3 regions of the Dickeya sp. CFBP 2040 genome follow, and region 2 is predicted to be linked to each of the others. Evidence: riboswitches for the same ligand, from Rfam matches in the RefSeq annotation. Region 2 holds a riboswitch; each other region holds the start of a gene.

Region 1 (8,027 bases), on a different contig from region 2:
TTCAACTGATGATGATTGCCTGGGGTTCGATACAACCTCTCCTAATGCTAAAAATTTTAAAATCATCAAATACAGCGACGGCTTTTTCAGTTCTATTCCACATGATTTTTTCCAGAACTGGCTAGGTGAGCAATCTGACGTTGGCTTATTTCATATTGGTAAAGCATCAGGTGTTGGTGTTGGCTCCATGGTAAAATATGACTCTGACCAGCAAAGCTTAAGGATAGGTAGATTTGTTTCAGGTGGTTCCCGATTAAAATTCATACTGAATGGGCAGCACGAAATGCGAACCATATCAACAGCCATGTTCGCCATCTTTGGTGATGGACTCATGAATCCCGAACAACCTCAATACCAGGACTCTGTCATCAAAAATGATGTCTGGATTGGGGACGAAGCCATGATGCTGGGTGGTGGTATTATTGAAAATGGATGTGTTATTGGTGCGCGGTCATTACTTCCTCCCAATTTCAGAAGTGAAGCGTATGGAATCTATGCCGGAACGCCTGCAAAACTCATCCGCTTTCGTTTTCCAGAAAAAGTTCGGGAAGCGCTATTAGATATCGCCTGGTGGGATATGCCTAATCTGTTTGCATGGATAAAACATCACATGCAGTATTTTTTTGCTGATCTGACCCATGATGAAGCACGGAGCCTGGATGTTCTATCCGAGCTAAAAGAGAAAAAACAACAGTGGTTAGCAAAGACTCAACAGCAACCCTAAGCCTCATCATTAAAAAAATAACATGGCGCTGGCTTGCAGACGTCAAGCCAGCCATCTTTAAGCCACTCGCCTTTTGTTACCCCGTTTTTGTCCATTGACTACTGATTTTTCCCGCCGTTGGCGTTAGAATCTGCCGCCTTTACTGTTCCCCCACCGGGAACAGCCTGACCTGTGATCAGACTTGAGAAAACACCATGTTTAAACCGGAATTACTCTCTCCGGCCGGTACGCTGAAAAATATGCGTTACGCCTTTGCCTATGGCGCAGATGCAATTTATGCCGGCCAGCCTCGCTACAGCCTGCGTGTGCGCAATAACGAATTCAACCACCAGACGCTGGCGCAAGCCATCAATGAAGCCCATGCGCTGGGCAAGAAATTTTATGTGGTGGTCAACATCGCGCCGCATAACGCCAAACTCAAAACCTTCCTGCGTGACCTGCAACCGGTTGTCGAGATGAACCCGGACGCCCTGATCATGTCCGACCCAGGGCTTATCATGATGGTGCGGGAAAACTTCCCGCAGATGCCGATTCACCTGTCGGTACAGGCCAATGCAGTCAACTGGGCGACGGTGAAGTTCTGGCAGCAGATGGGGCTGAGCCGGGTGATTCTGTCACGCGAGCTATCGCTGGAAGAAATTGAGGAAATCCGCCACCAGGTGCCGGACATGGAGTTGGAAGTTTTCGTCCACGGCGCACTGTGTATGGCCTATTCAGGCCGCTGCCTGTTGTCTGGCTATATCAATAAACGCGACCCCAATCAGGGCACCTGCACCAACGCCTGCCGTTGGGAATATAACGTGCAGGAAGGCAAAGAAGACGTGGTGGGCAACATTGTGCACATCCATGAACCGATTGCCGTCACACAACTCGACAGCGCTCAGCCAGAGCCGACGCTTGGCATCGGCGCACCTACCGACAAGGTATTCATGCTGGAAGAGAAGCAGCGCCCAGGTGAATACATGAGCGCGTTTGAAGATGAACACGGCACTTACATCATGAACTCACGTGATCTGCGCGCCATTCAGCATGTAGAACGCCTGACCAACATGCAGGTTGCTTCGCTGAAAATCGAAGGCCGCACCAAATCCTTCTATTACTGCGCCCGCACCGCGCAGGTATACCGCCGCGCCATTGATGACGCGGTAGCCGGCAAACCATTCGACCCGACGCTGCTGCAAACGCTGGAAGGGCTGGCGCACCGCGGTTATACCGAAGGCTTCCTGCGCCGTCACGTCCACGAGGATTACCAGAATTACGACTACGGTTACTCGGTATCAGACCAGCAGCAGTTTGTCGGAGAATTTACCGGCAAGCGGCGTGATGGGCTGGCAGAAGTGGCGGTCAAAAACAAGTTCTCCCGTGGCGACAGCGTGGAAATGATGACGCCGGGCGGCAACATTCAGTTCACTGTCGATACCCTGCTCAACAAAAAAGGTCAGGCTATCGATGTCGCACCGGGTGACGGCCACATCGTGTATCTGCCGGTGCCGGATGATATCGCACTGGAATACGCGTTACTGCTGCGTAATCTTCCCGGCACCAGTACCCGCAATCCACACGCGAAATAACAAAAAAGTGACAAAATAATGCCAATTGTGACAATTTTTAGAATCAGATCACATCAATGGCATGGTTAACTGGCTATTATTGCAGCGCTGAGAAAATACAAAACGTAAAATAAGCGTAGTAATGCTACTAGGAACCACCTCCTTGGCCAGCTCAATCTCCCTTGAGCTGGCTTTTTCTTTTCTGGCTACTTACTCCCGCTTCAGGCGTGGGCTATTCACCAGATAGAGCGTAATCACCAAAATCAGGATCGCACCGGAATAGGTAAAGGTATCCGCCGGGTTTTTATGATCGACAATAATCAACCGCACGATGGCGGTAATACCGATGTAAATGAAGTAGCGCAGCGGGAAGTGATAACCGGATAGAAAATACTTCACGATCAGCGCCAGAAACTCAAAATAGAGAAAATAAATCACCAGACTTTCGATCAGCATATACGAAGACTCTTTTTCATTGCTGACCAGCAGAACCGAGGCCAAATGCCAGGTTTCCTTGCCCAGAAAAATCACCAAAATCACCGCCAGCAGTAACAGACCCAAATTAAGTATCGTCTGTAGCCCTTTGGCAATCATGACTGCACGCGCTGAACCCGCCATGAGCATCTCCTCAGTCCTGTCATTCAGAGAAAACACCGCTCAGAAAAAAGCCTCTAAAACCCGGCAAGCGTTAGCCCCACCACACAGGCAATAATCTGACACAGATCACAAAATTACCGGGTCATCTGCAGGCTGTCTATGCAATATTATTACCATTTATCTAAATTTCTTATCGCTTGTATCAGGACACCACCTTTACCACCAGTGGTGAAAATGGTGTACCGGGCCGATGCCATAACCAACCTCTAGCGAATCCGCCTGCTCCAGCGCCCCTTGCAGCCAGACCCGCGCGGCGGACAAGGTATCCCGCCAGTTATTATGACGAGGTCGCAACGCTGCCAGCGCAGCCGACAGCGTGCAGCCGGTACCGTGCGTATGCCGGGTGTTGACGCGCGGCGTACTCAACCGCACCGGCTCAACATCCGGCATGAACAGCCAGTCCGGGCTTTCGCTGCCGTTCAGGTGGCCGCCTTTCATCAATACCGCCTGACACCCCATTGCCAGCAATGCTTCCCCTTGCCGGCGCATGTCTCTTTCATCGTCAGCAAGCGAGCACCGTAATAGCGCCGCTGCTTCCGGCAGGTTGGGGGTAATCAGCGATACACGCGGCAACAGTAACTGGCGCACCACCTCCACCGCATCTGGCGCCAGTAGCGCATCACCGCTTTTCGCCAGCATCACCGTATCCAACACTACATAAGGCACCGGGTAGCACAACAGTCGGTCCGCTACGGCTTCCACAATATCCCTCTGTGCCAACATGCCGATTTTGGCGCTATCAATGCGTACATCACTCAGCACCGAATCCAGTTGGGCGGCAACAAACGCCGGTTCAATGCGATAGACCGACTGCACGCCGCGTGTATTCTGCGCCACCAGCGCGGTAATCACGCTGGTGCCGTAAACGCCCAGCGCTGAAAACGTTTTGAGGTCAGCCTGAATGCCCGCGCCGCCGCTCGGATCAGTACCCGCGATAGTCAGTGCGTTGAGACGTTTCATACCAATGCCTCCCGGTTCAGGGTATAGAGCGCATCCGAAAACGCGTGGATGAAGCTCTCCGCGCCACTCGCCCATTGCCCGAAGCGGAGCACCACAACACAAGCGGCGGTAGCATGACAAGGGCGGTGCCTTTCCTGCGAACAGAAATCAGTCACCATCTCATGGGTAAAACAATGTGTCAGCGGCGCGCGTGAGCGGAAAGCATCAAGGGAATCTGCGAAGAATGCAGCGGGGAAACGTACAGATCGAGCGTTCATAAACCTCCCAACCAGCGTGAAAGAAAGCGGTACCGGTGGGGATACCGTGACTTCCCTACGCTGGCATTATCCAGATCAGGTAATACGGGTTTTTCTCAGCCTTCACGCAGAAGGGCACCCCGAGTCAACGAACGCCATTATTGGAAGCATTAGCGAAAAAGATCAATGACAGATTAAAGAAGGTTAGTAGCAGGCATCAGCCAGCTTCATCATTTTGCCCGGCACAAATCAGCACCACCATCCTTTAATCGACATCAACAACAAACCCAATAACCCGCCACCTGAAATATGAAAGGTATAGATAAGATATATCTCATATATTGCTACTGAAATATTAATGTCATTACAACACTAAATTATAAACCTGAGCCATTGCATTTAAAATTTAAGCCACAGTGTAGATAACGCCATTCATTATTTAAAAATCAGGAGCATCAGACTTATGCCGGTCATTAAAAAAATCGCCAATATATTTCAGTTCATTAAAAACACAACATACTGTTTCCGCCGGTCTATTTTCTTTGCAACTCACCAGAGAAATAGCAATAAAAAAAATATATTACTCATTAATAAGATAAAAAACAGTGTGATTGACATACGTTGGATGTCATGGGTCACATCAAGACTATTACCTCTTTTTACTGTGCTATTCCTTTATACCCTGCCTGTGCAGGCGGCAATGTTCAACAACGCTGTGGTTTTTGGTGATAGTTTGAGTGATGCAGGTAATCTTTCACAGACATTAGGACTAGGTGTTTCAAGGTTTACCACTAATCCTGGAGAAAATACTGCCATGTATGTAGCCGATGGCTTAGGTTTATCCGTCACTGCTTCATCCTCCGGGGGGACTGACTTTGCCTGGGGTGGAGCCGGTATTCTTAATAACTATTCGCTGGGTATCCTTTTCTCAAGCACGATCCAATCTCAGGTTAACAGTTACTTGCAAAATAACCATGCCAGCGCGTCAACACTTTATCAAATGTGGGGAGGCTCCAATGACATATATGCCATCTACGAGTCCGCCCCCACCACAGCAACAGCGGAGATTATTCCCGTAGCGCAGGAAGAAGTATCATTATTGAACAGCCTATATCATGCAGGTGGGAAATATGTAGTGGTTTACAACCTTCCTAACCTTGGAGCAACTCCTGACGGCATAAGTCATCACCTGGAAAAAAAATATCAGGACGTGGTTAGCCAATATAATCAGACATTAAACAACGGTCTCGACACACTAAGTAAAGATGGGCTTAATATCATTCCTGTCAATACCTATAAAATTATGGCTGAAATCATGGCTAATCCATCAGCCTATGGCATCATCAATACGACTCGTGGCGCCTGTGACACCCTATCATCACTTATCTGCTCAACCGGAGATTATGCCAAAGGAACTGAAAATACCTATCTTTTTGCAGATAATGTCCATCCCACCACGGGTGGTTACAAGATGCTTGCCAGTGTCGTTTTGTCTGAAATGGCAGCGCCCGGTAAAATCTCGCTGCTGAGCCAGGGTCCACTGGCAGCCACGAAATCACAGTACAATCTGCTACGCAATGAAATTCTGGCCGATACCCGCGGGAATGAGACACGCGTATTTTTGGGTGGCGATTACCGCCACGCCCGTTCAACCGACAATACCTTGCCAACCAACGGTAATAATCGCTTTATCTCGGTCGGCGGCGACGTGAAATTGAGTGAAAATTTTAACGTAGGTGCGGTGGTGACCCAGTCTAATCAAACAGCGAACATTAGTGATGCGGGTTATAAGCTGTATGACAGCAGCATCGCGCTTTACGAGGTCTATCACATCGATAATGCCTGGCTGAGTACCTTCTTCAATGCTGGCCGCTCCAACTTTAATGATGTTTATCGCACTATTCATATCGGCCCGGCCAATCGTCAGGAATCTGGTTCAGTAAACGGGCATCACCTTGGAGGGGGTATTGATGGCGGCTGGTGGTTCAGTCTTGGGCCGGTTAAAACTGGCCCTTTTGCCCGCCTTGAGCGTCAGTTCGTTAAGGTATACCGCTACAGTGAGCACGGAGATGATAGTTCTGCCATGTGGTTCTCGGCACAACGCCGTAATTCTCTGGTTTCAGGGATTGGCTGGAGAGCTCAAGGGCAGTGGTCTGTATTCGGTTTGGAAACTATCCCGTTCGTCGAGATCGCCAGGAATCACGATTACATGGCTAATACTCCGCAGATAACAGCTGGTTTGAACTCCATGAGCGGCTACTTTTCTATGCCAGGGGCTGATTCAGAGAAAAACTGGAACTCGGCAGATGCAGGAATGACGATGAATATTACCACCAACCTCCACACATGGGTGCAATATTCCAGTCAGTTTGATGGTAATAATATCAAGAAAGGAAACTATGGCGTCAGTGCCGGTCTGGAGTATGCTTTCAGATAAATAATAATTGAATAATTTCACCTATATTTTCGCTATTTTTAGTACATACATGGGGTTAAAACCCCCCATGTATTTATGATGAAAAATATGATTCACCTACAATTAACCCACACTAATTTTCCTGACAAGAGAACTTCTCACCGAAACAAACATTAATAAAAAACAAAAAAGGAACATTGAATTACACCACTTAACAAAAAAACACAATTAAGATTTATCCGAAAGAAATCACATCATCGATAAACATTGCTATAAATGGAGAGTCAAAAAAAGCAACGAACTGGAGAATAAAATGAAACCTTTGTTAATAACAATCACATTATCAACCTTAACATCGCTATTTTTTAATTATCCTGCTTTCGCTACCCCTCCTCATAATAAACTATCTCCATCTTGTTGTGAAAAAACACCCCCAGATAATGCACCTTCATCCGATAAATTGATATATCTCATATCCGTTTCTTCTCAGTATGATGAGGATAGCATCCCAGAAATAAAGCAAGTATTTTCCTCTTCCGGATATAATATTGATACAACCTACCTGCATCAAAACCCAACACCGTTAGGTTATACAGACACCGATAAAGCTCGTGCAGATACACTCATCAAGGCTCTGACAGACAAGAAAGTAAAGTACCTTTGGTTTGTCAGAGGAGGAGAAGGCGCACTTAATTTATACCCTTATCTGTATGCAAAAAAAGCAGAGATTGCTAAATCAACCCCCAAAATACTCATCGGATTCAGTGATGTCACAGCAATTCATTATTATGTCAACAATGTAATAAAATGGCCAAGCGTTCACGGAGTTTTTGCATCTTACAATAAAGAGATGCACGCTATAGATCCTAAAAGAGAAATTAATATGTATAGCAGTATTAATGATACATTTTCTGCCATTTCTAAGGGAGTCACATACAATGAAATTTTACCCATGAATGCTGCCGCACATGCTGGAGCCACTGGAATTGCAAGCGGCAGTAATCTGACGTTGATAAAATCATTTTTTTCAACAAAGTATGAAGAACAATACTCAGGAAAAATATTGTTATTAGAAGATATCAATGAAGCGCCACAGCAGCTTGACCGGGCATTACATCAACTCAGCTATAAGAAGAACTTCCATCCTAAGGCAATAATTTTTGGACAATTCTACAAAGATGACCTGGATGAAAAAAGCAAACAATTATATGAAAACATCATCAGCGATTTTTCCCAAAAAAACAATTACCCTGTATATTATTACCCCAAATTTGGTCATGGATACACTAACTCCCCTTTTCTTCTGGCGAAAAAACTAGAGATAACCTGTAAGGAAAAATATAATTCTTGCAGCCTTAAGCAGTCACCACTTTACCAGCATCTGAAGTAGGTTGTGCCACGCATAATTCCTGGCTAACTCAGAATGATACCATCACGTAATACAGTAAACGGCTCATCTGAGTCGTTTCCCAAGCCCTATAATA
Region 2 (8,027 bases):
GTATGTTGCAGAAAGCCGGTCAGTGGGCTGGTGGCGCTGGCGAGGTGCCGGCGGCTACCCAGACCAGCCTGACGGGCAATGGCACCGGCGTCCACCGCCAGTCGGAAGGCGTGCGCCATCTGCACCGGGTCACGTGCCACGGCGATAGCGGTATTAACCAGTACCGCATCGGCACCCAGTTCGATGGCTTCTGCCGCATGGCTGGGAGCGCCAATGCCAGCATCCACAACTACCGGTACCCGCGCCTGCTCGATGATGATGCGCAGGAAGTCACGCGTTTGCAGCCCCTGATTAGAACCAATGGGTGCGCCGAGCGGCATCACCGCGGCACAACCGGCGTCTTCCAGCCGTTTGCACAACACCGGGTCGGCACCGCAGTAGGGCAGTACCACAAAGCCGTCTTTCACCAGTTGTTCGGCGGCTTTTAGCGTTTCCACCGGGTCGGGCAGCAGGTATTTCATGTCCGGGTGGATTTCCAGTTTCACCCAGTGCGTGCCCAGCGCTTCACGCGCCAGTCGGGCGGCAAACACCGCTTCCTCGGCGGTTTTGGCACCGGAGGTATTGGGCAGCAGCTGTACGCCCAACTCGCGCAGCGGTGCCAGAATGGCATCGCTGCCGCCTTTCAAATCCACCCGTTTCATTGCCAGCGTGACTAGTTGTGAGCCGGAGGCGTGCAGTGCATCCTGCATCCGTTGTGCGCTGGCAAACTTGCCGGTGCCGGTTAATAACCGGGACGTAAACGTTGTATCTGCAATCTTCAGCATCTCAACCTCCAGCGATCGCCTGAAACAATAAAATGTCATCACCATCCCGCACGATATGTTGCGCCCAGTTATCACGTGGGATGATGGTGTGATTGATGGCCAGCGCCGTGCCGGGCTGTAGCCGGTTCAACTGCTCAAGCAGTTGTGCGACGGTCAACTCACTATGCAGTTCGATAACCTCATCGTTGAGCCGGATTTTCATGCCTGCCCTCCACATACCGGACAGGTCGCTGATCGTGCCAGTTGCAGCGTGGTCCATTGCTGCTGGCGTGCATCGAACAGACGTAATTTGCCGTCCAGTGGTGAGGGTAATCCGCACAGCAGTTTGAGCGCTTCCAGCGCCTGTAAGGTGCCCATCACACCGACCACCGGGCCGAGTACACCGGCGGTGCGGCAGTTGCGTCGAGGTTCCGTGGCGTCCGGGTAGAGGCAGGCGTAGCAGCCGTGTGGGTAAGGCGGCGTCAGCACCAGCAACTGGCCGCTGAATCCCACCGCGCTAGCGCTAATCAGCGGTTTTTGTGCCGCGACGCAGGCGGCATTGACCGCATGACGGGTGGTCATGTTGTCGCAGCAGTCCAGCACCAGATCGGCTTGCGCCACCGCGGTTGTCAGCGATTCGCCTTCAAGTCGGGTGGTCAGCGCGACGGTTTTCACCAGTGGGTTGATGGCTTCCAGCGCGTGACGGGCCAGCTCCGTTTTGGGGCGTGACAGGTGAGCGCTGCGGTAGAGAATCTGCCGTTGCAGATTGGAGAGGTGCAGGGTGTCGTGGTCTGCCAGCAGCAGCGTGCCGACGCCGGCTGCCGCCAGATAGAGCGCCGCCGGCGATCCCAGTCCGCCCAGTCCCACCAGCAACACCCTGACTGCCGCCAGTTTCTGTTGTCCTTCCTGGCCGATATCTTCCAGCAACAACTGGCGGCTGTAGCGCATAAATGCCTGATCATCGAGCATGTTATGCCTCCCGTCCTTCGATCAATTGCAGTAACGTCGCGGTCGCGGCGCGCCAGTCAGCGGCCTGTGTGATGGCGCTGACCACGGCAATGCTGCCGACCCCGGTTTCCAGCACGGCGGGTACCCGGTCAATGCTGATACCGCCGATAGCGACGGTGGGAAAGCGCCCGTTCAACGCGCGAATATGACGGGCCAACTCCACCAGACCTTGTGGTGCCGATGGCATGGCTTTGGTCTGGGTCGGGAAAATATGGCCCAGTGCGATGTAAGACGGCGACAGGGCGACGGCACGTGCCAGTTCAGCATCGTTATGGGTAGACACGCCCAGACGTAGCCCGGCGGCGTGGATCGCCGCCAGATCGGCAGTATCGAGATCCTCCTGACCCAGATGTACGCCGTACGCCTGATGCTTCACCGCTAGTTGCCAGTAATCGTTGATGAACAGCCGGGCCTGATACTGACGGCCAAGCGCGATTGCCCGGATGATGTCCTGTTCCGCTGGCTGGTCTTTAATGCGTAGCTGGAGAGTGCGAACCCCCGCGCTCAGCAGGCGTTCTATCCACGCTACGCTATCGACCACAGGATAAAGCCCCAGTTGGGCGTCGGTGGCAGGAAACGCACGGTTCATCAGCGTTCCTCCTGCGGCAGGCTGGTAGCGGTGTGGTACAGCTCGCTACCGCGTGCGCGGAATTCGGCGGACATTTGCGCCATACCGGCATCCACCGGTTGCGCTTCCTGACGGGCGGCGTAGTCGCGTACTTCCTGTGTAATCTTCATCGAGCAGAATTTCGGTCCGCACATTGAGCAGAAATGTGCCACCTTGCCGGATTCCTGCGGCAGGGTTTCATCGTGGTAGGCACGGGCGGTTTCCGGGTCCAGTGCCAGATTGAACTGGTCTTCCCAGCGGAATTCAAAGCGTGCCTTGGACATGGCGTTGTCGCGGATTTGCGCGCCGGGGTGGCCCTTCGCCAGATCGGCGGCGTGGGCGGCTATCTTGTAGGCGATCAGCCCTTGTTTGACGTCGTTTTTGTTCGGCAGGCCGAGATGTTCTTTCGGGGTGACGTAGCACAGCATGGCGCAGCCGAACCAGCCGATCATCGCCGCGCCGATACCTGACGTAAAGTGGTCATAGCCCGGCGCGATATCTGTGGTGAGCGGGCCCAGCGTGTAGAACGGTGCTTCATGGCAGTGTTCCAGCTCTTCGGTCATGTTGCGGCGGATCATCTGCATCGGCACATGACCGGGGCCTTCGATCATCACTTGCACATCGTATTCCCAGGCGACCTTAGTCAGTTCCCCCAGCGTGTGCAGTTCAGCAAACTGTGCTTCGTCGTTGGCATCCTGAATCGAACCGGGGCGCAGGCCGTCGCCCAGCGACAGCGCGACGTCATAGGCGGCACAGATTTCGCAAATTTCACGGAAGTGCTGGTAGAGGAAGTTTTCCTGATGGTGCGACAGGCACCATTTCGCCATGATGGAACCGCCGCGCGACACAATGCCGGTCAGGCGTTTGGCGGTCATCGGCACGTAGCGTAGTAGTACGCCGGCGTGAATGGTGAAGTAGTCCACCCCCTGTTCCGCCTGTTCCAGCAGTGTGTCGCGGAACAGTTCCCAGCTCAGGTTTTCCGCGATGCCGTTAACCTTTTCCAGCGCCTGATAAATCGGCACTGTGCCGATTGGCACCGGGCTGTTGCGCAGAATCCACTCGCGGGTTTCATGAATATAACGCCCGGTGGATAAGTCCATCACGGTGTCCGCACCCCAACGGGTTGCCCACACCAGTTTCTCGACTTCTTCCTCAATCGAAGAGGTCACCGCAGAGTTGCCGATATTGGCGTTCACCTTCACCAGAAAATTGCGGCCAATGATCATCGGTTCTGATTCGGGATGATTGATGTTGGCAGGGATAATCGCCCGCCCGACCGCAACTTCCTGACGCACGAATTCCGGTGTGATGTCGTCCGGCAGCAACGCGCCAAAACTGTGGCCCGGATGCTGCTGGCGCAGAACCTCGCCGCGAATACGTTCACGCCCCATATTTTCACGGATGGCGATGAATTCCATCTCCGGCGTGATGATGCCCTGACGGGCGTAATGCAACTGGGTGACGCGACGCCCCGTTTTGGCACGTATGGGGTGTGGCAGATGTTCAAAACGCAGGTGAGCAAGGCCGAGATCCGCCAGCCGCTGCTGGGTAAAGTCAGAGCTGGCTCGTGGTAATGCTTGCGTGTCGTCGCGTTCTGCAATCCAGCCGGCGCGCAGTTTGCTGAGTCCGTGATGTACGTCCGGCGTGCTGACCGGGTCGCCGTAAGGCCCGGCGGTGTCATAAACCGGCACCGCTTCGTTCGGTTCATAGCGCGGGTTGTCGCGGCTACCACCTATCAGCGTTGGGCTTAGCTGGATTTCCCGCATCGGGACGCGAATATCCGGGCGTGAGCCGGTCAGATAAATCCGCTGTGAGTTTGGGAAGGTTGAGCCGCGCAGCGTATCGATAAACTGTTGAGCGGCAGCACGTTGTTCACGACGACCAGACGGTGTTTTTTCTCCGGAAGCCATCAGCTCCGTGGACAGTTTGGATTCGGTAGACATAGCAAGTTCCTGTTCATTAAATGGGAAGATTGCTTGTCTGGAGTTCGGAGGGAGTAATCGCCGGATGTTGGCTGGCAACGGCAGAGGGCGTGTTGCCCTGATGGTTGCGCGTTCCCCTGCATGAATGGTGGGGTGGCGATATCATTACTCTTGTTCCCTTCGCAGGTATTAACCTGATCAGGTTCCGCGGATCCCGAATTAACGGTCTCAGCCCACGCGCCATCAGACGTGTTGGGCACTCCGACAAGATAGGACCCCTTGAGGGGGGGCGTAAAACATCAACACTCTATGCGTTGTAGCGGCGTGGCGTCAATGGTCGAACATCAACTGGGCAATGCGCTTACCCTGAAAGCGCATTGCCAAGGCTTCACCCACGCCGGATAATGCCGGACAGAATTTTTGGCTATCGTAACAGGCTAGCAGGCAATAAGCGGGGCGATAAAAGTGATGGAATTGACGCTGAAGGGTGAAGAAAGCGGGTGGTGGGTGGTATATCACCGTCATCAGATTTGGCTGCCTCAGGGCGAGTTACCGCAAGGAACGGCAGCGCAGTGGCAGTTGCAGCAGCACGCTGCCCGTCAGGTAGGCGAGTGGCAGGGAGAACCGGTATGGCTGGTGTTGCAGGATAAGAAGACTGATATGGGATCGGTGCGTCAACTGCTGAGTCAGGATGCAGGGCTGTTTCAGTTGGCGGGCCGCGCGGTGCAACTGGCGGAGTTCTATCGTTCGCACCGGTTTTGCGGCTACTGCGGTCATGAGATGTCTGCCAGCACCACCGAACTGGCCTGCCTGTGTTCGCACTGCAAAGAGCGCTACTATCCGCAAATTGCCCCTTGTGTGATTGTGGCGATTCGCCATCACGAAAAGATTTTGCTGGCGCAGCATCTGCGCCACAAAGGCAATATGTACACTGCGCTGGCCGGTTTTGTCGAAGTGGGGGAAACGCTGGAGCAGGCGGTAGCGCGGGAGGTCCTGGAAGAGAGCCATATTCGCGTTAAAAACCTGCGTTATGTCTGTTCGCAGCCCTGGCCATTCCCGCATTCGCTGATGATGGCGTTCATGGCTGACTATGACGGCGGTGAGGTGAAGCATGATCCCTCTGAACTGCGTGATGCCAACTGGTTCCGTTATGATTGCTTGCCTGAATTGCCGCCGCCGGGTACGGTAGCACGGCGTCTGATTGAAGACACGGTCGTACTGTGCCGCGAGGCCGATAGCTGATCGGTCATCGCCAGCGACAATCATGCCTGCCAGCAGGCGTTACAAGGAAAAGACCATGACTGATCTGAAAAATGATCGCTATTTACGTGCTCTGTTGCGCCAGCCCGTGGATGTCACCCCAGTATGGATGATGCGTCAGGCGGGGCGCTACCTGCCGGAATATCGTGCGACCCGTTCGCAAGCGGGTGATTTCATGTCGCTGTGCAAGAATGCTGAACTGGCCTGCGAAGTCACGTTGCAGCCGCTGCGTCGCTACAATCTGGATGCCGCCATCCTGTTTTCCGATATTCTCACCGTGCCGGACGCCATGGGGTTGGGGCTCTATTTTGAAGCGGGCGAAGGGCCGCGCTTCACATCGCCAGTGACTTGCCATGCCGACGTGGAAAAGTTGCCGCTGCCTGACCCGGAGCTGGAACTGGGCTACGTAATGGACGCGGTGCGGACGATTCGCCGCAATCTGGCCGGTGCGGTGCCGCTAATTGGTTTTTCCGGCAGCCCATGGACGTTGGCGACGTATATGGTTGAAGGTGGCAGCAGTAAAGCCTTTACCGTCATCAAAAAAATGATGTTTGCCGAGCCGCGTACGCTGCATCTGCTGCTGGACAAGCTGGCGAACAGCGTGACGCTCTACCTCAACGCTCAGATTCGTGCTGGCGCGCAGGCGGTGATGATTTTTGATACCTGGGGCGGCGCACTGAGCGGGGCGGATTACCGCGAATTCTCATTGCACTATATGCACAAAATTGTCGATGGCCTGTTGCGTGAAAATGATGGGCGCCGGGTGCCGGTTACCTTGTTTACCAAAGGCGGCGGTCAGTGGCTGGAAGCGATGGCGGATACCGGCTGCGACGCGCTGGGATTGGACTGGACGACTGACATTGCCGACGCACGGCGTCGTGTGGGAGACAGAGTCGCGTTGCAGGGCAATATGGACCCGTCCATGCTGTACGCACCGCCGGCTCGTATTGAACAGGAAGTCGCTACCATTTTGGCCGGGTTCGGCGCTGGCAACGGTCATGTGTTTAATCTGGGGCATGGTATTCATCAGGATGTGCCGCCGGAACATGCCGGCGTTTTCGTCGAGGCCGTACACCGGTTATCTGCACCCTATCATCAGGATATGGCCTGATGGATATGCAGGCGTTACGCGCCGAGCAATGTGATAAAGCCGCATTGGTGGTGCGTTACGACGATATACCTTTTGAACAGCCGACGCTGATTGCCGGTGCGGATGTCGGTTTCGAACAGAAAGGCGCGGTAACCCGCGCTGCGCTGGCGGTGCTGGCTTATCCATCGCTGCAACTGGTGGAATACCAGATTGCCCGCATTCCAACCGTCATGCCTTATATCCCCGGTTTTTTGTCGTTTCGTGAATATCCGGCGCTGCTGGCGGCGTGGGAGCAGTTGCAACACCGGCCAGATTTGCTGTTTGTCGATGGGCATGGCGTGTCTCATCCTCGTCGTCTGGGGGTTGCCAGCCATTTTGGCCTGCTGGTCAATGTGCCGACGATTGGCGTTGCCAAACGCCGGTTGTGCGGGCAGTTCTCACTGCTGGCGGACGCGGCAGGCAGCCGCCAGCCGTTGCTGGACCGGGATGAGCAGATTGGCTGGGTATGGCGCAGCAAGGCGCGTTGCAACCCGCTGTTTGTCTCCACCGGCCACCGTGTTGGTACCGACAGCGCGTTACAGTGGGTGATGCGCTGTATGAACGGGTATCGTCTGCCGGAGCCTACCCGCTGGGCGGATGCGGTAGCATCCAACCGTCCGACGTTTCAACGCTGGCAACGTGAGGTCGGGCTGTAGGATAATGCCGGGCAGGAAACTTTAGGAATTCAGGCATATGGCGGTTTGGTGATTTTCGTTACACTTGCCGCCCATTATTTTGAGATAAACGATGTTACGTAACCCTATTCATTTGCGTCTGGAAAAGCTGGCAAGCTGGCAACATGTCACCTTTATGGCCTGCCTTTGTGAACGTATGTACCCCAACTATCATGAGTTCTGCCAGCAGACCGATTTTGGGGACGCACAACTTTACCGCCGCATACTGGATCTGGTATGGGAAACACTGGTCGTGAAGGACGCCAGGGTCAATTTCGATAGTCAATTGGAAAAGCTGGAAGATGCGATTCCCGTCGCGGATGACTACGACATTTATGGCGTATACCCTGCTATTGACGCTTGCGTTGCCCTGAGTGAACTGCTGCATTCGCGTCTGAGTGGTGAAACGCTGGAACATGCAGTAACCATTAGCGAAACATCGATTCGTAGCGTGGCGATGCTGGAAATGACTCAGGCAGGTCGGGAAATGACTGATGAAGAATTGAAGAATCTGCCTGCTGTTGAAGAAGAATGGGACATCCAGTGGGAGATTTTCCGCCTGCTGGCGGACTGCGAAGAACGCGATCTTGAGCTGATAAAAGGCTTGCGCGCCGACCTGCGCGAAGCCGGAGTCAGCAACATTGGGATAAATTTGTATCAATAACGCGATAAAACGTGATTTAA
Region 3 (8,027 bases), on a different contig from region 2:
CCGGCGGCCAGCCGATTTCAATGGGCAATATGCGTGAGGTGTATCGCATCGCGCAGCAACACGGTATTCCGGTGGTGATCGACTCCGCACGCTTCTGTGAAAATGCCTGGTTTATTAAACAACGTGAAGCCGGTTATGAGAACCGCTCGATCAAAGCGATCGTCCATGAGATGTACCAATACGGCGACATGCTCACCATGTCAGCGAAGAAGGACCCGATGGTGAACATTGGCGGCCTGTGCTGTTTTCGCAGCGACGAAGAGCTGTTCAACGAGGTGCGCATTCGCTGTGTGCCAATGGAAGGGTTCGTCACTTACGGCGGACTGGCTGGGCGCGACATGGAAGCACTGGCCATCGGTCTGGAAGAAGGCATGAACGAAGATTATCTGACTTACCGCATCGGTCAGGTGACCTACCTTGGCGAACGCCTGCGCGCCGGTGGTATCCCAATTCAGTACCCGGTAGGTGGGCACGCGGTGTTTGTCGATGCGAAAAAGCTGCTGCCGCATATCCCGGCGGAACAGTTCCCGGCACAAGCGCTGAATAACGAGCTGTATCTGGAAGCGGGCATTCGCAGCGTAGAAATCGGCTCATTACTGCTGGGACGGGACCCGGATACTGGCGAACAGAAACCCTCGCCGCTGGAACTGCTGCGCCTGACCATTCCACGCCGGGTGTATACCAACGATCACATGGATTACATCGCCGATTCGTTGATTGCACTCAAGGAGAGAGCCAGCAGCATCAAAGGGCTGACCTTCACCTATGAGCCGCCGGTATTGCGCCACTTTGTCGCCCGGCTGAAACCGGTGGAATAACACGCCACCAGAAAACCTGCCATAAAAAAGCCAGCGGAACACGCCGCTGGCTGGTGAACAGCACCATTACTCAGAACACTACGGCGGTTTCCCGCCGACGTTCTCACTCTCATTTGATGCCGTCAGCTTTACAGCCAGCGACGATAGTCTTCCTCCTCCATATCCTGGATCTGCCACTGCGTAACCTGTAACAGCAATGCCATTCGCTGGGTAGCGGTGAGTACACCCCATCCCCGACGACAGCCTCGGCAAAGCCAGCGACGATATACCCTAAATAATTCGAGTTGCAGGAAGGCGGCGACGCAGAGAATCCCCAGGAGCTTACTCAAGTAAGTGACTGGGGTGAGCGAGGAAAGCCAACGCACCTGCAACTTGAAGTATGACGGGTATAAAAGCGGAATAACCGGCACATATAGCCTCCCCTTCACGACGGTTCACGCACAGAACCATTCACTGCTATTCAGTATCCGCGTAATATAGGGAAAAATATATTGATGACCTTGAATCGTGGAGTTCCCCTTTTATGTCCTCCCCTCGCCTGCAACAACAATTCATCCGGTTATGGCAATGCCTGCAAGGTCAGGATACCGATACCACGCTGCAAGAGCTGGCGCTGTTGCTCAGTTGCTCACGCCGTCATGTCCGCTCACTGCTGAGTGCTATGCAGCGACAAGGCTGGCTCACCTGGCAAGCGGAAGCCGGACGCGGTAAACGCTCGCACCTCGGCTTTATCTACACTGGATTGACGCTGCAACAGCAGCGGGCCGAAGACCTGCTGGAGCAGGATCGCATCGACCAGTTGGTACAACTGGTGGGCGACAAAGAAACCGTACGCCAGATGCTACTGTCGCACCTTGGCCGCAGTGTACGGCAAGGACGCCACCTGTTGCGTATCCTGTACTACCGACCCATGCACAACCTGTTGCCCGGCAGTGCGTTACGGCGTTCGGAAACCCACATCGCCCGCCAGATTTTCAGCGGGCTGACCAGCTTAAATGAGGAAAATGGGGAACTGCTGCCGGATATCGCTCACCACTGGCAGGCGCTGTCGCCGCGGCACTGGCGTTTCTATTTGCGCCCGGCGATTCGTTTTCACCATGGTCGGGAACTGACCATGGAGGACGTGATCGCCTCGTTGTCCCGGCTGAAGACGCTACCGCTGTTCTCCCATTTAACCGATATATCGTCACCGACACCGTTTGTGCTGGATATCCGGCTCAATACGCCGGACAACTGGCTGCCATGGTTGCTCGGCAGCGTACCGGCGATGATCCTGCCGCAAGAATGGCAAACACTGCCGGATTTTATGCGCCAGCCTGTCGGCACCGGGCCGTATAAAGTGGTACGCAATTCCCCCAATCAGTTAAAAATCGCCGCGTTTGACGATTACTTCGGCTACCGGGCGCTCATTGACGAAGTCAGTATCTGGGTGCTGCCGGACGCGCCGATCATCCCCGCCTGCACGGTCACGCTGCAAGGCGATGACACCATCGATAATGAACTGGAAAATCGGCTTGAAGAAGGCTGCTATTTCCTGCTGTTCGACCGCCGTTCGCCGCAGATGGCAGACCCGGAGGTTCGTCACTGGTTATGTCAGGTACTCAGCCCCGTGGCGATGCTCGGCCTGGCCGATAGCCCGTACCAGAGCGACTGGTCTCCCGCTTATGGCCTGCTGCCGCGCTGGCATCACAGCCCACCGCGGGCAGTGCGGGAAAAACCCGTCGGCCTGACGCACCTCACCCTCACCAGCTATCGCGATCACCCCGAATACGCGGTGATAAGCAGCATCATAGGCCGTCTGCTGGCATCGCACGGCGTCACGCTGACGCTACGCAGTCTGGAGTTCGACGTCTGGTGTCAGGGCGCTGACGCCAGCGACCTCTGGCTCGGCAGTGCTAACTTCTACCTGCCGCTGGAATTTTCCCTGTTCGCCATGCTGTATGAACTGCCACTGCTGCGGCATTGTCTGGGGGAAGACGAGCTGGATAACACCGCACGTCAGTGGCGTCAGGGCGAGCTATCACTGGCGGACTGGAGCCAGTCACTGGTCAGCCGCCAGCAGCTTCATCCGCTGTTCCACCACTGGCTGCGGTTGCAAGGGCAAGCCAACATGCGGGGACTGCATATGAACACGCTGGGCTGGTTCGATTTCAAGTCCGCCTGGTTCGCGCCGCCAGCCCCGCCAACATGATCCTCTGCCGCCAGTCATGACGCTTTTACTGATGTGACAAACACTTTACAATAGCGCCGTTCTCAACGGGGTGCGGCCCCAACATTCATGTACGAGCAGTCATGTACGAATAGTCATGTACTAACAATCATGTACGTTTGCGCCGCTGAGAAAATACCCGTCGAACCTGATCCGGTTAATACCGGCGAAGGGATTTGAGACTGCATCCTGCTTGCTCAAAGACCTTTGCCGCCTTCAACAATTTGGAGCGCAAAGTGTTAAAGAAATTACTGTCCTGTCTGTTATTGCTGTCCGCCCCCGTGTTCGCCAAACCGACCCTGACGGTCTACACCTACGATTCGTTCGCCTCGGAGTGGGGTCCCGGCCCGGCGGTCAAAACCGCATTTGAAAAAGAGTGTGACTGCGAACTGAAATTCGTCGCGCTGGAAGATGGCGTCGCGCTGCTCAACCGTCTGCGTATGGAGGGCAAAAATAGCCCGGCGGACGTGGCGCTGGGACTGGATAACAATCTGGTGCAGGCGGCGGCGCAGACCGGCCTGTTCGCCCCGCATGGCGTCAACACCAGCACGCTGACGCTGCCCGGCGGCTGGCACAACGACACCTTCCTGCCCTTCGACTACGGCTATTTCGCCTTCGTCTATAACAAAGACAAGCTGAAAAACCCGCCGAGAAGCCTGCATGAACTGGTGGAAAGCAACCAGTCGTGGAAGGTTATCTACGAAGATCCGCGCACCAGCACACCGGGGCTGGGGTTACTGTTGTGGATGCAAAACGTGTATGGCGACAAAGCACCACAAGCCTGGCAGAAACTGGCGGCGAAAACCGTCACCGTCACCAAAGGCTGGAGCGAAGCCTACGGCCTGTTCCTGAAAGGTGAAGCCGATCTGGTGCTGAGTTACACCACTTCACCGGCTTACCATCTCATCGCCGAGAAGAAAGATAGCTATGCGGCGGCCAATTTCAGCGAAGGCCACTACCTGCAGGTGGAAGTCGCCGCCCAACTGGCTGGCAGTAAAAACCCACAACTGGCAGCACGTTTTCTGCAATTTATGATAAGCCCTGCTGTTCAGCAGATCATTCCGACTACTAACTGGATGTACCCGGTGATCAAAACCGAGTTGCCTGAAGGCTATAACACCCTGACGCGGCCTGCCAGCGCGCTGGAGTTTACCCCACAGCAAGTCGCAGAACAGCGGACGAATTGGGTTCAGGCATGGCAGCGCGCCGTCAGCCGCTGATTCCCGGCTGGCTGTGGCCGGGGCTGCTGGCGGCTGTTTTACTGCTTGGCACCGCCGTGCTGGCGTTCGGCGCACTGTGGCTGGACGCACCCAGCGTGCCCTGGCAGTCGCTGTGGAATGACAGCTACCTCTGGCATGTCATCCGCTTCAGCTTTTGGCAGGCGTTGTTATCGGCACTGCTTTCCACCTTGCCCGCGCTGTTTCTGGCGCGGGCGTTGTATCGCCGCCGTTTTCCCGGCCATCGTCTGTTGCTGCGCCTGTGCGCGATGACGCTGGTGCTGCCGGTGCTGGTGGCGGTATTCGGCATTCTCAGCGTCTATGGACGGGAAGGCTGGCTGGCACGTTTGCTGATGCAGGTGGGCATCGAATACCGGTTTTCGCCTTACGGCTTGCAGGGCATCCTGCTGGCTCATGTCTTTTTTAATCTGCCGCTGGCAACCCGACTGTTCTTGCAGGCGCTGGAAGGCATTGCGACCGAGCAACGCCAGTTGGCAGCACAACTCGGCCTGCGCGGCTGGTACTTCTTCCGTCTGGTGGAATGGCCGTGGCTGCGCCGCCAGCTCTTACCTGCCGGGGCACTGATCTTCATGCTGTGCTTTGCCAGCTTTGCTACCGTGCTGGCGCTGGGTGGCGGCCCGCAGGCGACGACCATCGAACTGGCTATCTATCAGGCGCTCAACTTTGATTATGACCCGGCGCGCGCCGCGCTGTTGGCGCTATTACAGATGGTATGTTGTCTGGGGCTGGTGTTACTCAGCCAGCGACTGAGCCGGTTACTGGCGGTCGGTGTCAGTAATCGCCAGCACTGGCGCGACCCACAAGACAGCCTGTGTAGCCGCGTTGCCGATACGCTGCTGATTACAGCGGTGCTATTACTGCTGCTGCCGCCGCTGCTGGCCGTGGTGGTGGATGGACTAAACCGCTCGCTACCAGACGTGTTGCGCCAGCCCGCTTTATGGCAAACATTCTGGACCTCTCTTGGCATCGCGCTGGCTGCCGGTGCGCTCAGCGTGACATTAACGCTGATGCTGCTGTGGAGCAGCCGGGAGTTGAAACTGCGCCAGCAGCAGTTAGCCGCCCAATTGCTGGATCTGAGCGGAATGCTGATTCTGGCGATGCCAGGCATTGTGCTGGCGTCGGGGTTTTTCCTGCTATTCAATCGCACCATCGGGTTACCCTCTTCCCCTTACGGGCTGGTGGTGCTGACCAATGCGCTGCTGGCTATCCCTTATGCCATGAAAGTGCTGGAAAACCCAATGACTGACGCCGCCGCACGTTACAGCTTGTTGTGTCAGTCACTGGATATTCGTGGCTGGCATCGCCTAAAAGTGGTGGAACTGAAGGCGCTACGCGCCCCCATCGCACAGGCGCTGGCCTTTGCCTCAGTGTTGTCGGTGGGCGATTTCGGCATCATCGCGCTATTTGGCAACGAGCAATTCCGCACCCTGCCGTTTTATCTTTATCAGCAGATTGGTGCTTATCGCAGCGCTGAGGGCGCGGTAACAGCGCTGCTACTGCTATTGCTGTGCTTTATGCTGTTTACCCTGATTGAGAAACTGGCGGGCTTACATGATAGCACTCCATAAGTTGACCTACCTCTACCAACACCTGCCGATGCGCTTCGATTTACAGGTGCAGCCCGGCGAGCGCCTTGCCATTCTGGGTCCAAGCGGCGCGGGTAAAAGCACCCTACTGAGCCTGATCGCCGGTTTCCTACCCGCCGATAGCGGCCAGTTACAGTTGAACGGACAGGATCACGATGCTACACCACCGGCGAAACGCCCGGTGTCGATCCTGTTTCAGGAAAACAATCTGTTTCCCCATCTGACGCTGGCGCAGAATATCGCGCTCGGCCTGCACCCCGGCCTGAAACTGAATGCGGAACAATGGGATACGCTAAGCATGATCGCCAGTCGTATGGGATTATCGGAGCTGCTGGAACGCCTGCCATCACAGGTTTCCGGCGGTCAACGGCAACGAGCGGCGCTGGCGCGCTGCCTGATTCGCCAGCAACCGATCCTGCTGCTGGACGAACCGTTCTCCGCACTCGACCCAGCGTTGCGTCAGGAGATGCTGGCGTTAGTAGACGAAATTTGCCGTGAACGGCGGTTAACGCTGCTGATGGTGTCGCACCAGTTAGAAGATGCCATACGCATCGCGCCGCGCAGCGTACTGGTGGTGGATGGCCGCATCTATCACGACGGCCCGACCGCAGAGCTGGCGCACCACGCGGATGCAGCGAGAATACTCGGTCTGAAATAACAACGCGCCCTTAAAACGTTCTCGATTAAAAAATTCTCGATTAAAAAACGTGACATTAATCGCATTTATGCGGTTTTACCGTGTTGAAACCTTGTCTATTTTTCCGCACTCATGGTTATATGGGAGCGCAAATTAACCAAAACGAACATGAAGGTTACCCGTGAAACACACCACCCCTACTTTCGCACTACTAAACAGCGCCGCGCAGCATGATGCGGTCGTCGTCGTGCGCGTGGTGGTCGTGGTCGGCAGCGCGCCGTAACGGGTTCCGAATCAAACCTGGATTCCAAACCCCGCCGGCGCAAGCCGAGCGGGGTTTCTTTATGTCACCCACCCCGCTCCTCCTGACACCGGCTCTGATAAAGGATATGACTATGCGTTATACAGGAGCTGAGCTGATCATCCGTCTGCTGGAACAGCAAGGCATTACCACTGTAACCGGTATTCCGGGCGGCGCAGCGCTGCCGCTGTACGATGCGTTGGGAAAAAGCCGCACTATTCGCCACGTCCTCGCCCGCCATGAGCAGGGAGCCGGTTTTATCGCTCAGGGAATGGCGCGCGTCAGCGGTAAAGCGGCGGTTTGCATGGCATCCAGCGGACCCGGCGCCACTAACCTGCTCACTGCCATTGCAGACGCCAAGCTCGATTCTATTCCACTGGTGTGCATCACCGCTCAGGTGCCTTCGGGCATGATCGGCACTGATGCTTTTCAGGAAGTGGACACTTACGGCATCTCAATCCCGGTCACCAAACACAACTATCTGGTACGCGACATCAGTGAGCTGCCGCAGGTCATTAATGATGCCTTCCGGCTGGCGCAATCCGGTCGTCCCGGTCCAGTCTGGGTTGACATCCCCAAAGACGTACAAACGGCGACTATCGATCTGGCGGAGCTGCCTGCACCAGCAGTGAAGTCACCCGCTCCCACTGCCGATGCCAGCGACCTAAGCACTGCCGCCGCGATGATCAATCAGGCCAAACGTCCGATCCTGTATCTGGGCGGCGGAATCATCAGCGCCAGTGCGCATCAGCAGGCTATCGAACTGGCGGAACGCGCCGGGTTGCCCACCACCATGACACTGATGGCGCTGGGTGCCATGCCGGTGGATCACCCGCTGTCGCTCGGTATGCTCGGTATGCACGCCGCTCGTTACACCAATATGATCCTGCAGCAATCGGATTTGTTGATTGTGCTGGGCGCACGATTTGATGATCGCGCTATCGGCAAGGCAGAAGAATTCTGCCCGAATGCTCAGGTGATCCATATCGATATCGATCCGGCGGAACTCGGTAAGATCCGCCAGCCACACGTGGCGATCCACGCCGATGTGGCGCAGGCGCTGGACCAGTTACTGCCGCTTGTCGAGCGTCAGCCGCGTGCCGACTGGCTCGATCAGGTGCGCGCCCTGCAACGCGATTTCCCATTCAATATGCCAAACGCCGACGATCCGCTCAGCCATTACGGGTTGATCCGCGCCGTAGCGGATCAGCTGGACGATCAGGCCATCATCACCACTG

Evidence for each region. A riboswitch is a leader RNA that binds a small molecule or an ion and turns the genes downstream of it on or off. The one in region 2 is predicted to bind thiamine pyrophosphate.
Region 1: linked by a shared signal. The riboswitch ahead of Dpoa2040_RS18315 (hypothetical protein) and the one ahead of thiC (phosphomethylpyrimidine synthase ThiC) in region 2 are both predicted to bind thiamine pyrophosphate.
Region 3: linked by a shared signal. The riboswitch ahead of thiB (thiamine ABC transporter substrate binding subunit) and the one ahead of thiC (phosphomethylpyrimidine synthase ThiC) in region 2 are both predicted to bind thiamine pyrophosphate.

The regions. Positions count from the first base shown of each region.
Region 1 covers NZ_JAAVXH010000021.1:41,977-50,003, forward strand. The annotation lists gene Dpoa2040_RS02930 (CatB-related O-acetyltransferase) at 1-724, shown strand, start outside; gene yegQ (tRNA 5-hydroxyuridine modification protein YegQ) at 919-2,295, shown strand; gene psiE (phosphate-starvation-inducible protein PsiE) at 2,485-2,892, opposite strand; gene thiD (bifunctional hydroxymethylpyrimidine kinase/phosphomethylpyrimidine kinase) at 3,088-3,891, opposite strand; gene Dpoa2040_RS18315 (hypothetical protein) at 3,888-4,148, opposite strand; TPP riboswitch at 4,184-4,280, opposite strand; gene Dpoa2040_RS02955 (autotransporter outer membrane beta-barrel domain-containing protein) at 4,591-6,564, shown strand; gene Dpoa2040_RS02960 (LD-carboxypeptidase) at 6,857-7,933, shown strand.
Region 2 covers NZ_JAAVXH010000088.1:4,461-12,487, reverse strand. The annotation lists gene Dpoa2040_RS13545 (thiazole synthase) at 1-764, opposite strand, end outside; gene thiS (sulfur carrier protein ThiS) at 766-966, opposite strand; gene Dpoa2040_RS13535 (HesA/MoeB/ThiF family protein) at 963-1,712, opposite strand; gene thiE (thiamine phosphate synthase) at 1,714-2,340, opposite strand; gene thiC (phosphomethylpyrimidine synthase ThiC) at 2,340-4,301, opposite strand; TPP riboswitch at 4,439-4,554, opposite strand; gene nudC (NAD(+) diphosphatase) at 4,749-5,522, shown strand; gene hemE (uroporphyrinogen decarboxylase) at 5,578-6,651, shown strand; gene nfi (deoxyribonuclease V) at 6,651-7,325, shown strand; gene Dpoa2040_RS13505 (YjaG family protein) at 7,417-8,007, shown strand.
Region 3 covers NZ_JAAVXH010000087.1:246,803-254,829, forward strand. The annotation lists gene tnaA (tryptophanase) at 1-818, shown strand, start outside; gene sgrT (glucose uptake inhibitor SgrT) at 947-1,147, opposite strand; gene sgrR (HTH-type transcriptional regulator SgrR) at 1,342-3,009, shown strand; TPP riboswitch at 3,066-3,220, shown strand; gene thiB (thiamine ABC transporter substrate binding subunit) at 3,264-4,247, shown strand; gene thiP (thiamine/thiamine pyrophosphate ABC transporter permease ThiP) at 4,223-5,833, shown strand; gene thiQ (thiamine ABC transporter ATP-binding protein ThiQ) at 5,817-6,509, shown strand; gene ilvB (acetolactate synthase large subunit) at 6,884-8,027, shown strand, end outside.